One region of the Colwellia sp. NW0002-52-1 genome, then DNA from elsewhere that is predicted to be linked to it. Evidence: riboswitches for the same ligand, from Rfam matches in the RefSeq annotation. Region 1 holds a riboswitch; the other holds the start of a gene.
The links. A riboswitch is a leader RNA that binds a small molecule or an ion and turns the genes downstream of it on or off. The one in region 1 is predicted to bind cobalamin.
Positions count from the first base shown of each region.

Region 2: another riboswitch for cobalamin. It lies ahead of AC27H3_RS17870 (TonB-dependent receptor plug domain-containing protein); the one in region 1 lies ahead of AC27H3_RS12355 (ABC transporter ATP-binding protein).

Region 1 is NZ_BAAJLU010000012.1:24,849-32,632, forward strand. Features, by position in the region: gene AC27H3_RS12350 (M13 family metallopeptidase) at 1-1,119, shown strand, start outside; cobalamin riboswitch at 1,256-1,405, shown strand; gene AC27H3_RS12355 (ABC transporter ATP-binding protein) at 1,623-2,474, shown strand; gene AC27H3_RS12360 (FecCD family ABC transporter permease) at 2,471-3,502, shown strand; gene cobO (cob(I)yrinic acid a,c-diamide adenosyltransferase) at 3,508-4,113, shown strand; gene AC27H3_RS12370 (cobalamin-binding protein) at 4,155-5,051, shown strand; gene AC27H3_RS12375 (methyl-accepting chemotaxis protein) at 5,138-6,301, opposite strand; gene AC27H3_RS12380 (DUF2897 family protein) at 6,500-6,667, shown strand; gene can (carbonate dehydratase) at 7,090-7,692, shown strand.
Region 2 is NZ_BAAJLU010000038.1:419-8,202, reverse strand. Features, by position in the region: gene cobU (bifunctional adenosylcobinamide kinase/adenosylcobinamide-phosphate guanylyltransferase) at 1-648, shown strand, start outside; gene AC27H3_RS17880 (cobyric acid synthase) at 645-2,141, shown strand; gene AC27H3_RS17875 (cadherin repeat domain-containing protein) at 2,251-3,732, opposite strand; gene AC27H3_RS17870 (TonB-dependent receptor plug domain-containing protein) at 3,733-5,730, opposite strand; cobalamin riboswitch at 5,834-6,008, opposite strand; gene AC27H3_RS17865 (prepilin-type N-terminal cleavage/methylation domain-containing protein) at 6,201-6,722, opposite strand; gene AC27H3_RS17860 (phosphotransferase enzyme family protein) at 6,896-7,784, opposite strand, start outside.

The sequences.
Region 1 (7,784 bases):
ACTTACTTAACTTTTCACACACTAAGTAATTTTGCTAATTCACTTACCACGGCCTTGAATGATGAGAACTTTGACTTTTACTCAAAGCAATTAAGTGGTCGTGAAGAGCAACGTCCAGCATGGAAACGCGGTGTTGCCGTGGTAAATAGCAACTTAGGTGAAGTTATTGGTAAAGTTTATGTTGGCCGCCACTTTAAACCTGAAGCGAAAGTGCGTATGACAGAGTTAGTTGAAAACTTGCGTGGTGCTTATGGCGCTAGTATTGATGATCTTGAGTGGATGTCAGACGCTACTAAAAAAGCAGCACATGTTAAATTAGCGAGCTTTGATCCTAAAATAGGTTACCCAGATAAATGGGAAGATTACTCTGCATTAGTTATCAAAAGTGACGACTTAGTCGGCAACAAAATTCGCTCTGGTACTGTTGCTCATAATAAAGAAGTGGCTAAACTAGGCGGCCCAATTGATCGTCAAGAATGGGGCATGACACCACAAACAGTAAATGCATACTACAACCCAACCAAAAATGAAATTGTATTTCCAGCGGCTATTTTACAACCACCATTTTTTAACTTAGCTGCAGACGATGCGGTTAACTACGGTGGTATTGGCGCAGTTATTGGTCATGAAATGGGCCACGGTTTTGACGACCAAGGCAGTAAATATGATGGTGATGGCAATATGCGTAATTGGTGGACTGAAGATGATTTAGCAGCCTTTAAAGTACGCACAGATAACTTAGTAGCTCAATATAATGACTATGCCGTATTTGACGATTTAAACGTTAATGGTGAACTTACATTAGGCGAGAACATTGGTGACTTATCTGGTGTTTCTATTGCTTATAAAGCCTACAAAGCCTCGTTAAATGGCAAACCTGCGCCAGTAATTGATGGTTTAACGGGTGATCAACGTTTCTTTATGGGCTTTGCTCAAGTATGGCGTGGAAAAATGGTTGAAAAGTCTTTACGTAACCGCGTTGCCACCGACCCACACTCTCCTGCTGAGTTCCGTGCTTTAGGTTCTTTATCAAACATGCCTGAGTTCTATCGTGCATTTGATGTTAAAGAAGGTGACGCTATGTATATTGCACCTGAGAATCGCGTTAAAATTTGGTAATATCGCTTAATTTATACCATAACTTAACACGATAAATTGAAAGGAGCTTCGGCTCCTTTTTTATTAAATTTATCGCAATTCAAGACAGTCACAGGTTTTCATTGTAAAGCGCTGTACTTAACCGTAAAATCTCCCGCTTAACAAACGATACTTTAGCCAAGCATGCTAATTACTTTTGGCTAATTTATAGGGAACACGGTTTAATGCCGCGACTGTACCCGCAACTGTAAGTAGCTTTTCTTTAAAAGTTATAAGTCAGGACACCTAGTATCAACATGTTTAAATAACACTATTTGAATAAAACTAATAACGCCGTGCGGGAATACACGTGAGTTACACTGTCTACAAGACACTTGTTTCCTATTATTGTCACGCCTTAATTTATTTAATATTTATTTAAATTCATCAATTTGCTTTCACTTTTAGGCAGTAATGAAAATACTCTACTTTTACAGTATGTTAAAAAGCACCGCCTTAGTTTTTAACACTCAGGGCTGCTTGTAATGGCAAAATTACTCAGTGTGGCATCATTATCTTGGTCTGTTGATAAACAATTTATTATCAAGAACATTTCATTTGACGTTAATAGCGGCGATATTATTGGCATTATCGGTCCTAATGGCGCAGGTAAAACAACCTTATTAAAGTGCTTACTAAACCATTACAAGAATTGGCAAGGCACTATCAAGCTAAAAAATAAGGCACTGTCTCAATACAAGCCTAATGAATTAGCACAAACATTTGCTTTAGTGATACAAAATTCCCCACCTATATTTGATTTAAAAGTTTATGACGTGGTTCGCATGGGCCTGTTACCCTATAAAACCCTGTTTGCTCGCGATAGCGACACTGATAAAAAAAGTATTATTAGCGCGCTTGAAAAAGTGGGTTTAGCCAACAGCCAAGCTAAGTTTTTCAATACCTTATCGGGTGGTGAACAACAACGGGTTTTAATTGCCAAAGCCTTAGTGCAAAAAGCAAAAGTATTAGTTCTAGATGAACCAACTAATCATTTAGATATTTACTATCAACATCAAATATTACAATTAGTTAAGGCGTTAAACATTACGGTTATTATGACAATACATGACCTTAACCTTGCCGCACATTACTGTAATAGGTTGCTTTTGTTAGATAAAGGCCAATTAGTTAGCGACAACAGCGTAGATAAAGTATTAAAGCCTGAATTACTCACCAAAGTTTTTGGCTTACCTTGCTATCGAGACGACGCTCAACATTGTGGAGTGCCGAGGGTATATTTTTATCCAGCTTCACAAACTGCAAGCAATATACCGTTGGCTAATAAACCCGATAACCCGGATAACCCGGCTAACAATGAAGGTGAATTGTCTTGAGTACTAATCTAGGAAATATTCTAAGTACTATTAGTGCAATAAAAAGTAAAAATACTTGGGTTTTTTCAGGCCTAATTATTTTCACCCTTCTCTCTATTATTACGTCAATTACCTTTGGACCAGCAGCCATTACTGGTGACGATATACTTCAATGTGTTCTGTATGAATGTATTTCACCTATACACGATATGGTAATTTGGCAAATACGTATTCCACGCGTTTTAGTCGGCTTAGTTGCCGGCATGGGCTTAGCTTGTGCAGGTGCTATTTTGCAAAATGTAACGCGCAATCCACTCGCCGATCCCTATTTATTTGGCATAATTTCCGGCGCTGGCTTAGGCGCAACTATTGCTACATTTGCTTTTAATGATCAACAATCTCTTGCCTTACCGCTAGCGGCTTTTCTTGGTGCGTTGTTTTCCGTCGTTATTGTTTTTGGCATAGCAACCTTGTTACGTAATATGAATCATTTATTACTCACAGGTGTCGCCGTTTCTTTCATGCTAGGCTCAATTAGCCACTTTATCCTTTACCTTGGTGATCCTTTTGCGACCAATCGTGTTATTTTTTGGCTTATGGGTAGCTTAGCTCGCGTTGAAATGTTCCACTTTTATTTGATTGGCGCTATTGTGCTGATCACCTTGTTAACCATTTTTGCCTTACATCGACAAATTGACGCTTTATTACTTGGCGATGAAAGCGCAGCAAGCCTTGGCGTAAACATTGATAAACTCCGTTTAATATTATTAGCTTTGTGTGCGGCAGTTACCGCAACGATAGTAGCTTACTGCGGCGGCATTGGTTTTGTAGGCTTGATGATCCCGCACATTGTTAGGCAATTAGTCGGCGTTACAACTATGCCACTCATTATTGGTTCAGCACTGGTTGGCGGCTGTTTTTTAGTTTGGGTTGATGTTGCAGCGCGCAGTGCGTTCAGTAATGTTGAAATCCCCATTGGTATCATTACCTCAGCCATCGGCAGTATTTTCTTTTTAGCGATTATGTATCGCACGCGTAAAACAGGATAACTCTCATGACAACAGAAACAGATAAAACACAAAAACACCAAGCTCGTATGCAACGTATTAAAGAAAAAGTTGATGCTCGCATTGATTCAGCTCAAGAAGAACGTGGTTTATTAATTGTAATTACCGGCAATGGTAAAGGTAAGTCTACCTCAGGATTTGGTACGTTAGCGCGCGCCGTAGGTCATGGTTATAAAGCAGCAGCATTACAGTTTATTAAAGGCGATTGGGCCTGTGGTGAACGTAATCTATTAGAAAATAATGGTGTTGAATTTCATGTCATGGCAACCGGCTTTACTTGGGACACACAAGATAAATCTAAAGATATTGCCGCTGCCACAAAAGTTTGGCAAGAAGCTAAACGACTGTTACAAGATGAAAGCGTTGATGTGGTTTTGCTTGATGAATTAACCTACATGCTGTCATACAAATACCTTGATTTAGACGAAGTTATTGAAGCCATAGTAAACCGCCCAGCTATGCAACATGTTATTATTACCGGTCGCGCATGTCATCGCAGCATTATTGAGCTTGCCGATACCGTTAGCGAGGTTCAACCGCTTAAACATGCCTTTGATAACGGTATAAAAGCACAAAAAGGTATCGACTGGTAATTTAACTAACAGCGACATCAGCAATGATAAGATGGAATTTTATGAAATTAACACATGTGTTCAATTTGGCAATTATCTGTATTTTAGCCCTAGCTAGCGTAAAGGCTTATAGCAGTAATAATGCCGTTAAAGCCAAGATTGAAACAACTAAACCTAAAATAATTGCGCTTGCTCCGCATATTGTTGAAATGCTATTTGATATTGGCGCAGGTGAACAAATTATTGCCACCACTGAATATGCCGATTACCCGTTAGCTGCGAAAAAAATCCCAAGAATAGGCAGCTCAATGCGCATTCAGTTAGAGCGTGTTATTGAGTTACAACCTGACGTAATTATTGCTTGGGAAAGTGGTAGCCCTAGTGATGATTTAGCGCGTCTAAAACAGCTAGGTTTCAAAATAGTGTATTCGCAACCCGATAGCTTTGCTGAAGTGGCTCAAGAGCTACGCTTATTTGGCAAGCTATCAGGTCATAGTGAACAAGCAGAACAGGTAGCTAATAAGTTTTTAATTGATTTAGCAGAAATAAAAAAGCAATACGGCCAGAAAAAACCGTTAACAGGCTTTTATGAAGTATGGTCAAGACCATTAACGACCATTGCTCAAGACAGCTGGCCACAACAGTTTTTAGAGATATGCAGCATAAACAATCCATTCGAATTGGCCGAAACTAGCTACCCGCAAGTAAATATTGAACAAGTGCTACAACACTCTATTGATATTATTATTCAACCACTGTCAAAAAAACAGCAAGGCGGAGATGAATTCAACTGGAAGCAATGGTCAATATTGCCTGCAGTTAAGCAACAGCAATACATTATTTTAGATGCTGATATTGTCCATCGCATGACAACACGCAGCTTAGTGGCACTCAACGACTTATGTCAGCAAGCCGAAAAAAGCAGAGCCTATTACCACGAAAATTCAACCATGCATTAGTGCAAATTTAGTCAGATGAAACAAAGAAGTAATCTAATCTAGTATTACTTCTTTGTGCTACTACCGATGTAAGTTAACACCTTAGGTTAAACGCAAATTCGATTTAAGGTGGTGTCAACTTGTAATGCCGTTTGTTGTTGCATTTCAGCAAGCTCTGTCACATTAAGCAAATTACTATTAAGCTCTCGACTTAAGTTCACCACTATTGACATATTTTCACTGATTGAGGCTGTGGCCTGTTTTTGTTCGGTTGTGTCTTGCGCCATTTGCGATGTTAACACGTCAACATCGGTGAATACCTGCCCAATTTTACCTAATGCCTCAGCTACCTCAGCAGAATGTATTAAGCTTTCACGTGATAAGCCTTGGCCACGTTCAATAGCATTAACCGCATTGGTTGACTTATCTTGTAAACCTTCAACCATGGCATGAATTTCTACGGTAGATTCTTGCGTACGGTGGGCCAATGCACGCACTTCATCAGCAACCACCGCAAAACCTCGCCCTTGTTCACCTGCTCTAGCGGCCTCAATAGCAGCATTTAATGCTAATAAGTTGGTTTGGTCTGCAATGCCTTTAATCACTTCTAATACCGAGCCAATACGAGAACATTCTTCTTGTAATAAAACTAAATCTGAGGCCATTATAGTCACTTCATTATCGAAGTCTTCAATGGTATTTTTACTTGTGGTAGACGCATGAGCGCCCTGCTTCAATAAAGCAGACACTTGACTAGTTGTTTCACTTACCTTAGTTGCGCTATCAGAAAGAGTGGTCGATGTTAAAGCAACTTGCTCGATTGAACTTGCCATTTGCTCAATTTGATTTACAGATTGATCAACCGCCCCTACCGAGCCATGCATTTGCTCTGTTAGGGAAGAAGAACCTTGTTTTAAAGCATCAGACTCCGCTCTAATTTCATTAATTACATCAGCTAAATTAACAATGAATTTCGAGAGTTCATTGGTCACCTTTGCTAATCCATCACGATTATCATCTTTAAGGGCTACACTTGGTGCCTCGTTAATACTTGCTACTTGATCAATATAAAGTTGCAACTTAACAAGCCTTTGACTGAGCTTTTTTTGTGAATAAATATAACTAACGATTATTTGTGTAGCTACCATCACGATTAAAAATAGCATAGTGGCATTTTGGCTAAAATCCCCGATAAGAGCAAAAGCAAGAATGCTCACAAAGCCAATTGATATAGTAGGTATAAGTAATTTGATACTGAGACGATTAGACATCATTATTTCCGAATATTGTAAAGTAGTAACTTAGTGAACTTTTTTATGGTTTTTGAATTAAGCTGTTCTTGTTCACGTGTTTGAGCTTACAATTAAATTACATGCTATTGTACTCTTTGGCTATTTGTTTTTATTTGAATTTCAATAATGAAAACGTACAAGCTACTTTTTTAAAATATTTTCTTTGAGGTTAACACCATGAGTATTACCACCATTTTTATTATTGTTATTGCTGTTGGCTCTGTAATAGCGGGAATATTATTGATAAAACAATCTGCTCGTAAGTTTGAATTGTCAGAAGAGCAACAGCAAAAAGTAGCACAGCGTAAAGAAGAACAGATACAAAAAGACCAAGAGCAAAAGTAGCTTACCTCTGAACTTATTGTATAAATAACCTGAACTCTAGATAAGCAGCACTTGCTCAATGCTCCCTTTTAACCCATTATCTGCGTTAAAACATTGTTAAATAGCGCGCTATTCATCAAGGTTTTGCTTTGGAAATGCCATAAAATGAAGTATTGATGGTGTAAATTCGTGATGTTCACCTTGCTATAGCATTTACTTTGCCACCTAAGCTTTTGATTCACTTGTGTATCAAACCTCATTATCCAGAGTTCAGGTTAATTAATTATATTTCTATTGAACCATGACACCGATGAACAGTATGCTTTATTTTAATGAGTCTAATGCCCTTAAGTAGCTATTTACAAAGCTTAGACCAGTTTTTTCTTTACTTGTCTGGCTAACCACTTAAAATCACCTTATATTTTCTTTAGTTGATTCTATTTATGAGTTCAATACAACACCTTTTTGACAATAATCAGCAGTGGTCAGATAACATAAAAAAAGATAATCCTGACTTTTTCAAAAATTTATCTGAGCAACAAAACCCTGACTATCTTTGGATAGGTTGCTCTGACTCAAGAGTGCCAGCAAATGAATTACTAGGTATGCTACCTGGCGAAGTCTTTGTTCATCGCAATATTGCCAATCAAGTTATACATACTGATTTAAACTGTCTTTCTGTTATTCAATTTGCTGTTGACGTACTAAAGGTTAATCATATTATTGTTTGTGGTCATTCTAGCTGTGGCGGTGTAATGGCATCTCTTGAAGATAAAAGCTATGGGCTTATCGATAATTGGTTACATCATATTAAAGACGTTTATCGTTTCAATAAAGAGCAATTAGATGCGGTTAAAGATAAAGAAGAAAAAATATCACTGCTTTGTGAATTAAACGTAATTGAACAAGTAGCCAACGTATGTAACACCACCATCTTAAAAAATGCATGGGCAAATAATCAAGACGTTACCGTACATGGTTTTGTTTATAACTTAAAAGACGGTATTTTGAAGGATTTAAACGTATCGGTTGACGGTAGTAAATAAGCGTTGTTTGGCATTCATGCAGACTTCTATCAATTAAAATAACAAATTTTTCAAAGAAATAGTCGTTAATTTTAAAGTGATGAACGCTTCAA
Region 2 (7,784 bases), on a different contig from region 1:
AAAATTCAGTTAATTCTAGGCGGCGCACGTTCAGGTAAAAGCGCATTAGCCGAGCAATATGCGCTGTCGTCAACGCTGCCAGTAACTTATATTGCGACCGCACAAGCGCTAGATGCTGAAATGGCGCAAAGAATTGCGCAGCATCAAGCAGAGCGTCCAGCGCATTGGCGATTAATAGAAGCTCCTTTGCAATTAAGTGCGACTATTGAATCGATTATCTTTGAAGCTTCATTAAATAAATCATCAGGTGTTTGTATTTTAGTTGATTGCTTAACTTTGTGGCTAAGTAACAGTTTATGTCAGTCGAATTCAAGTCCTAATAGCAATAATAAAGCAAGCCAAGACAGTGGTAATATTGATTACTGGCAGCAAGAAAAACAGCAATTTCTTAGTTTATTAAATAGCCTTCAAGGTTTAAGTTTTGAGGGGGAAAACCGCCAGGCATTCGCGATTGAAATTATTTTAGTCAGTAATGAAGTGGGGCACGGCATTGTGCCAATGGGGGAATTGTCGCGCCAGTTTGTAGACCAGGCAGGGTGGTTGCATCAAGCGATTGCTAAAGTTGCTGATCAAGTCGAATTTGTTATGGCAGGTTTGCCTTTAACATTAAAGTCTTCTAACAATATTAGCCATAAGGCAGCACTTTGAAAACATTAATGGTACAAGGTACTACGTCGGATGCAGGTAAAAGCACTTTAGTTGCAGGGCTTTGCCGAGTATTAGTGAACGCAGGTGCTAATGTCGCGCCATTTAAGCCGCAGAATATGGCACTAAATAGTGCGGTGACTAAAGACGGTGGTGAAATTGGTCGTGCACAAGCTTTACAAGCCATAGCGGCAAAAGTTGAAGCGCGCATTGATTTTAACCCTATTTTATTAAAGCCCAATAGTGATACTGGCGCGCAAGTTATTGTGCACGGTAAAGCGCTTTCTAATATGGAAGCTGGTAAATATCACGACTACAAAAAAGTAGCGATGCAAGCTGTGCTAACGTCTCATCACAGGTTAGCGCTTGAACACGAGGTACTGATTGTAGAAGGCGCCGGTAGTCCTGCTGAAATTAATCTTCGAGCTAACGATATAGCCAATATGGGCTATGCCGAAGCGGTTGATTGCCCGGTTATTTTAGTCGCTGATATTGATCGTGGCGGTGTTTTCGCACATTTGGTGGGAACGCTAGCGTTATTGTCAAAGTCAGAGCAAGCACGTGTAAAAGGCTTTGTTATTAACCGTTTTCGCGGCGATATAAAACTGCTTGAGTCTGGATTAGATTGGTTAGAAGAGCGCACGGGTAAGCCGGTATTAGGTGTTTTACCTTACTTGCATGACCTAGCGTTAGACGCTGAAGATGCCGTAGCACTTGATAATAAAGTGACACAAGCGCAAGTAAATATTTTTGTACCTTTGTTACCGCATATGAGCAATCATACCGACTTTGATCCTTTGCGCTTACAGCCCAATATTAATTTACAATACATAAAAATGGGGGAGTCGTTACAAGGCGCTGATCTCATTATTTTACCTGGTAGTAAAAATGTTACCTCTGACTTAACATTTTTAAAGCAACAAGGCTGGCAGCAAGAAATTGATCAACACTTACGCTATGGCGGAAAAGTTATGGGTATTTGCGGTGGTTATCAAATGTTGGGTAAGAAAATATTTGACCCAGAGCATATAGAATCTCATGTTGAGCAAGTATCGGGTTTAGGTTTGTTAGACTTTACAACTAAGCTCACGGCAAAGAAGACCTTAAGCCAAGTGTGTGCAACCATGAGGCTTAATAATGAAGCCTGTCAGTTAACGGGGTACGAAATACATTGTGGTGTTTCAAGTGGCCCTGCGTTAAGTAAGTCATTACTTAAGATTCAAGCTCAATCAAACGATAAGGAACAGCATACTATTGCCGATGGCTGTATTTCAAATGACGGGCAAATAATTGCGACCTATCTACATGGTTTTTTCGATTGTCCAGAGCCTACAAAGTTAGTGCTTAATTGGTTGGGTATTAAAGACTTTAAAGCACCCATTATTGATATTGCTCAGCATAGAGAAATACAACTAGAGCGCTTAGCAAAGGTTTGTAATGAACACCTTAATATGGCTGAAATTAAACGGATTATTGCTCAAGGGAAAACCACTTAATTACATTGCCTAGCGCCAAACCGTGCCTTGAAATGAACTGATAAATTAGAGATAAAAAAACCGCTAAAAAGCGGTTTTTTATTGGCAAAGTTATTGTAAATCGTATTTGTTATTCGATAAACGCAATTGCCGTTGGGTTTAATTCAGTTGCAAATCTAGGTAGCTCTTTTACGTCTGTTTCAGTATTTACAACGTCAACACCTGGATTAGTTGGGTTGCTAACACTGATCCAAAGAAAGTTCGCAGCATCTAAGCTAATATGGCTAATTTGCTCTTCACCTGTTTCAGCTATTGCAGCATCAGCAATAACACCTGTAGTAGGGTTAAAGCTATAAACCGTAGAAAGTACGCGGTATGGCGAGAAAAATGTTTCTTCAGCAACTAAGTAACCTTTTGTTGCTGAAACGATGGCACTTGAGCCAATAAATGCGCTAGTGTTCTCAGCAATATCATCAGCCGTTAACACGGTACGTAAGCTGTAATCACTTGCCGTTATTGCTTCAACTCGGCTTAACGTTAAGTCAGTATCGCTGTATGAATTACGTGTAGTAACATAAACAACACCATCTTTATTAACAATACTGCCATTTAGTGGATTTAAGCCAACTAAAGGAATACCCATAACAGTGTCATCAGCATTAGCGTTAGTTTCTATTTCTAGATCAGTTTCAGTGTCAAAAACAGCAATGTAAGCGGTATTTGGCGAATAAGCGTCGTTCAAACGTTGTAAGGTAATAAAGAGTTTACCATCAACAATTGTGCCGGCTGAAGGGTTTGGCGTACCGTTACTGTTGTCTTCTGCAATATAAGAATCAAGATCTAATTCGCCAATTTTAAAGTTGTCAGCGGTTGTTGCTTGTGGGTTTACAATCCATACTTTACTTGAGCCATAGCGTAAAATGTAAGCTTTAGTGTCGCTTAGCGAAACAATATCGTATGGGTTACGTGAAGTAGAGTCGCCAGTATCTTGCGTAGTATAGCTCCAAACTTCAGTATCAAGTGCATCGGCATTGTATTTTGCTATTGTGTCAATGAAGAATCGACCGATATGAAAAACGTCTTTGTTGTAACTACGAACAGTGTAATCTGAGCCATCTTTAATATAGTAACCTTTAGTTACTATTTCAGTTTCAGGATCTAATGTAACAACTTCTGAGCCTGAATAATCAGGTGCAACTGTTTGTACTACGGCAAACGAAGGAGTGTCTTTAACATCACCTACGGTTACTTGAATACTCAATTCACCGGTCAGGTTTTTACTGCTGTCATCTGTAGCAATAACGGTTACAGAAAAAGGGCCAACATCGCCATTTTCGAAATCTGGAGCTGATACAAAGCTAAGTTCACCTGCTTGTGTAATGGTAAATAAAGCACTTGAGCTACCACCTAGCGATAATGTAATAGCATCACCATCGCCATCAGTAGCATTATAACTGCTCACCAACGTTGTGTTTTCTTCAACAACAGGGCTAGTATCACCTGTTACAAGTGGCGCATTATTGCTACCTGAACCGCCACCACAGCCAGCAAGTATTGTTGTACCTATGGCTAAACTTAGTGGCAACATTTGTCTTTTAAAAGTTGTTAACATTTATAATCCCTCGATTGTGTATTTAATTTGGAAACTTCGACCTTGTGATGCTCTGTTAGCAAGATCTTGATATTTATCATTGAATAAGTTGTTGGCACTGAAAGTCACGCGATGTTTACCTTCTTTCCAATAAACCAATAGGTCAGACACTGTGCGGTCGGCTGGATTGCCATTGCCCAAGTTACTGTTGTCATTTTGAAATCTGTTAATAAGGTTGAAGTACAAGTCTTTGTCTAGGCTAGTTTTAAATGATAACTGCCATGCTTTATTGACTTGATATTTTAGTGAGGCACTGTATTGCTGATGGTAAATGCCCGGTAACTTATTCTGATCAAATGCGACAAATTCAGATTGCATTTCACTGTCAATCAAGTTCACTTGAAAAGATAAAGACAACGGAGTAAATAATTGATAATTCAGTTGTGCTTCAAAGCCCATTAAATCGGCATCGCTAACATTTCTATAACTGCCAACATTACTTGAGTTAAAAATGGCAACAATAGAGTTTTCTAATGTTTGATGATAAATGGAAGAGGATATAGATAAGGCTTTATGCTGATATTGCCCACCAAGTGAGAACGTAACCGCTTCTTCAGGTAATAAATCATCATTGCCTTTGAAAGAGCCACGATCACCAAAAAGCTCGTATAGGGTTGGCGTTCGTACTCCGTCACTAACATTAGCGGTAATTTTAAAACGCTCTTGTTTAACGCTTAAACCTAATTCGGTGGTTAAATAATTTTCATCATTTCTCAGCTTCTCGGCCTCTGGTTGATTAAGTGCAGAGTTTACGTTTTTCTCATGTAAATTACTGATCAAAATATAGGCTTCTAATGGTAATGAAGTAGGTTGCCATTCTAAGCGAGAGCCTATGTTGGTTTGTTGTTGCTCTGCTGAAATATCACATGAGCCAATACCATTGCATTGAGTTGGCTGGCCATTATGTTGGCTGATAGATGTAAAGTCTTGTTTATTAAAACTGATAAAGGGCGTGAAGTTAAAATCTTGCCAAGTCATTAAAGGTTTTAATCCAACATGGTATTTTTTAGTTTCGTAATCACTGATATCGAACATAACAGAGTCAGGGCTTGAAATATAACGCTCGTTTTTGTCTTCAGCATAAGCTTCTAATTCGATCGAATCTAACAAAGATAAGCTGCTTAACCAATGATGCTGATAACTGTAGCGAGTGCTGTCTGAGCTTAATTCTGAACTGTTTTCTGGAGAATTATTACGGTAGTTAGGCAGTGACTTGTCTTGCTCATTATATTGTACATTCAACCTAATTTGATGCTGGCCTAGCTGAATAATGTCATTAATGAAAAATGTTTTTTTAGTGAACTCATTATTTCTTAATGCCTGCTCTGCTGATTTTGTGCTGTCTTCAAAGCTTTGAGGTACCAGAAAATCGTAGTCATTATCACTATTTATATAATGGCCACCAAATGAAAGGCTTTGAGTCTTAAATACTTTATTAAATAATAGGTTAGCTTCGCTATAACCAAATGAACCAGTGGCAAGGGTTAATTTAGCCGTGTCTTGAGTTGGGCTATAGGTGTTAATGCGAATAACGCCACCAATGGGGGTTGCGCCGGTGCCAATAGCTTGGTTTTTACTAATTTCAATGCTTTGAATTTGCTCGGTTGGTATTTGGTTTAAATCGAAACCACCAAATTGACTGTCATTAATTAATTGGCCATCGATATAGAGTTGAATTTGCTTGCTGCTTGAGCCACGAATAGAGACAGATACAGGATTGCCAATGCCACTTATTTGACGAATTTGAATGCCATTAACTTTTTGTAAAATATCGGCCAGCGTTTGCGATGTATGAACGAAACTTTCTCGTTGTAAAACCTGATAATTAGGAGAATTGAAACTCTGTTCGTTCACCACTTCAATAACTTCAAGATCTTGATTTAAAGGTGTTTCTACTTGTGCAAAAACCGGTGATGCCACAAAGGTAGTTATAAATAAATATCGTAAACGAGAGAACATGAACACCTCAAAAGTTTTTGAGGGGCGTACGGAAGGCAACAGACAATTTAGCAAAACTCTTGCTAATGTCGATATATTTCCGAAGCGCCCACCGCACTGCAAATAATTCTATGTTGTTTAGGCCGGTCTCCGGGCTTAACTTTGTAAAACAAAGTATTACCGTTGCGGGGGCAGCGTTAGAATTATGCATTAAAGCATGTCACTAACTTCCCGATTATCTCTTTATTTTTAACGTTGTTAACGTATAAATATCGAGCACCTAAGCAATTTTGAGCGGCAATTCTGACCCCATTACTATGGCTTGTCAACAGTTAGCATTATTAATCTTAAGGCGAATTAGGTTGCCGCTTTAGTGCTTGCAGAATTTACACTTATGAGTATTTTATAGACCTTATAAATACTCTTTCTATTAATTAATGAGGTGGTAGTTAAGGAATAAACACAATTGTAAGTGTTTTCCTTTAACTAAATTAACATCCAGTAGAAATAATATCGTATTTCGGGCCTATATCTTCTGATGCGGCTTGGGTATATCTAAAGTAGCAATTATCATCGCTTACTTGATTATTTTCATTGCTGTCATAGCCTACAAAAACAAAATTAGCGCCTTGCTCTTCAAAGATTTTTCTACCTGAGAGTTCAAACTGTTCAGACACTTGAATTTGTTTATAAACTTCATGATTATCGATATAAGAGTGTAATAGCCTTAAATCAACACCATTAAGGTCAATCGAGCCGTTATTGTCCATATCAATATCGACTAAGTCAGGTCGTCCACTTACAGGAAATGTAACATAGCTTGGCAATTTAGACTTAATGAATATCAAACGATTAGCTGCTTGTACGCTAACACTAAATTGAGTTAATACCGATATTTTAGCTTCTTTTGATAAACTGATGAATTTGGGTAATACGGTGGCTGCTAATATGCCAATTATTACAATAACAACAACTAATTCAATTAAAGTGAAACCTTTACTGCTACGACTCATTTACTACACACCACGGATTTTTATTATTTTTATTAACGATGTTGATTGTTCGTTAGTTTTTTTAAGCCACACTTTAACGAAATATTTTAAAATAACAAGGGGTTGGTTTTATTGAGGTTGTTCTCAGTAAGCAACTAACGCTAGCCTTGCCGTCGAAAGCACCTGAATAATTTTTAAATTACAACGCTGTCTTGCAATACTATTTCAGTTATCAGAGCGTCATGCTGACAAAATAGTCTGTACAAATGTAGTTGGTTTTTTGCTCGGTCTACATTGTGTTTCGCGTAATGGGTTTTAAAGTACGTATCGCCAGTTAAAAAATCAGTTAAAAACCGAATACTGAGCATAAAAGGCATTAATTTTATGCCCAATAATAAACTGTTTTGTTCTGCTGTGCTTAACACACCATTAAAACCGTTAAGGTAACCTTGGGTTAATACTTTGAGCATGTCAAAATCTATCACCATGTTATCTAATTCAGTACTATCTTCTGCGATTGATACGCAGCAAGTACGCACCATGTCACCAAAGTCATGCATTAAATAGCCAGGCATACAGGTGTCTAAATCAATCACCGCAATAGGTTTTTTGGTTATTTGACTAAATAATAAATTATTAATTTTGGTGTCGTTATGAGTAACGTGTAAAGGCAAGGTTTCAGTGGCTTTGATGATTTCTTCAATAAATGCACTTTGAGATTGAATAAACTCAATCTCAGCTTTAGCAGATATTAACAATGGCGCAGATGTAGATTTTATCGCTTGTTCTAACTGGCTAATTCGGCTGGTTAGATCATGAAAATTTGGAATAATTTCCGCTAGTTTTTTGCTGTCAAAGTCACTTAATGCTGAAGTAAATTGTGCAAAGGCTTGGGCCACTGATTTGGCTTGTTCAAGGCTCGTTATTACCTCTAAAGTAAAGCTTTGAGGTATGTATTGCAGAGCCCGCCAATACTGTTCTGCTACTTTGACATGGTTTTGTTTGTTTAAACACTTAAGTTGAAATACTGGCGTTAAAGGATAACCATTATTTTCACGCTTAACTTGCAAGTGTGCACTGATT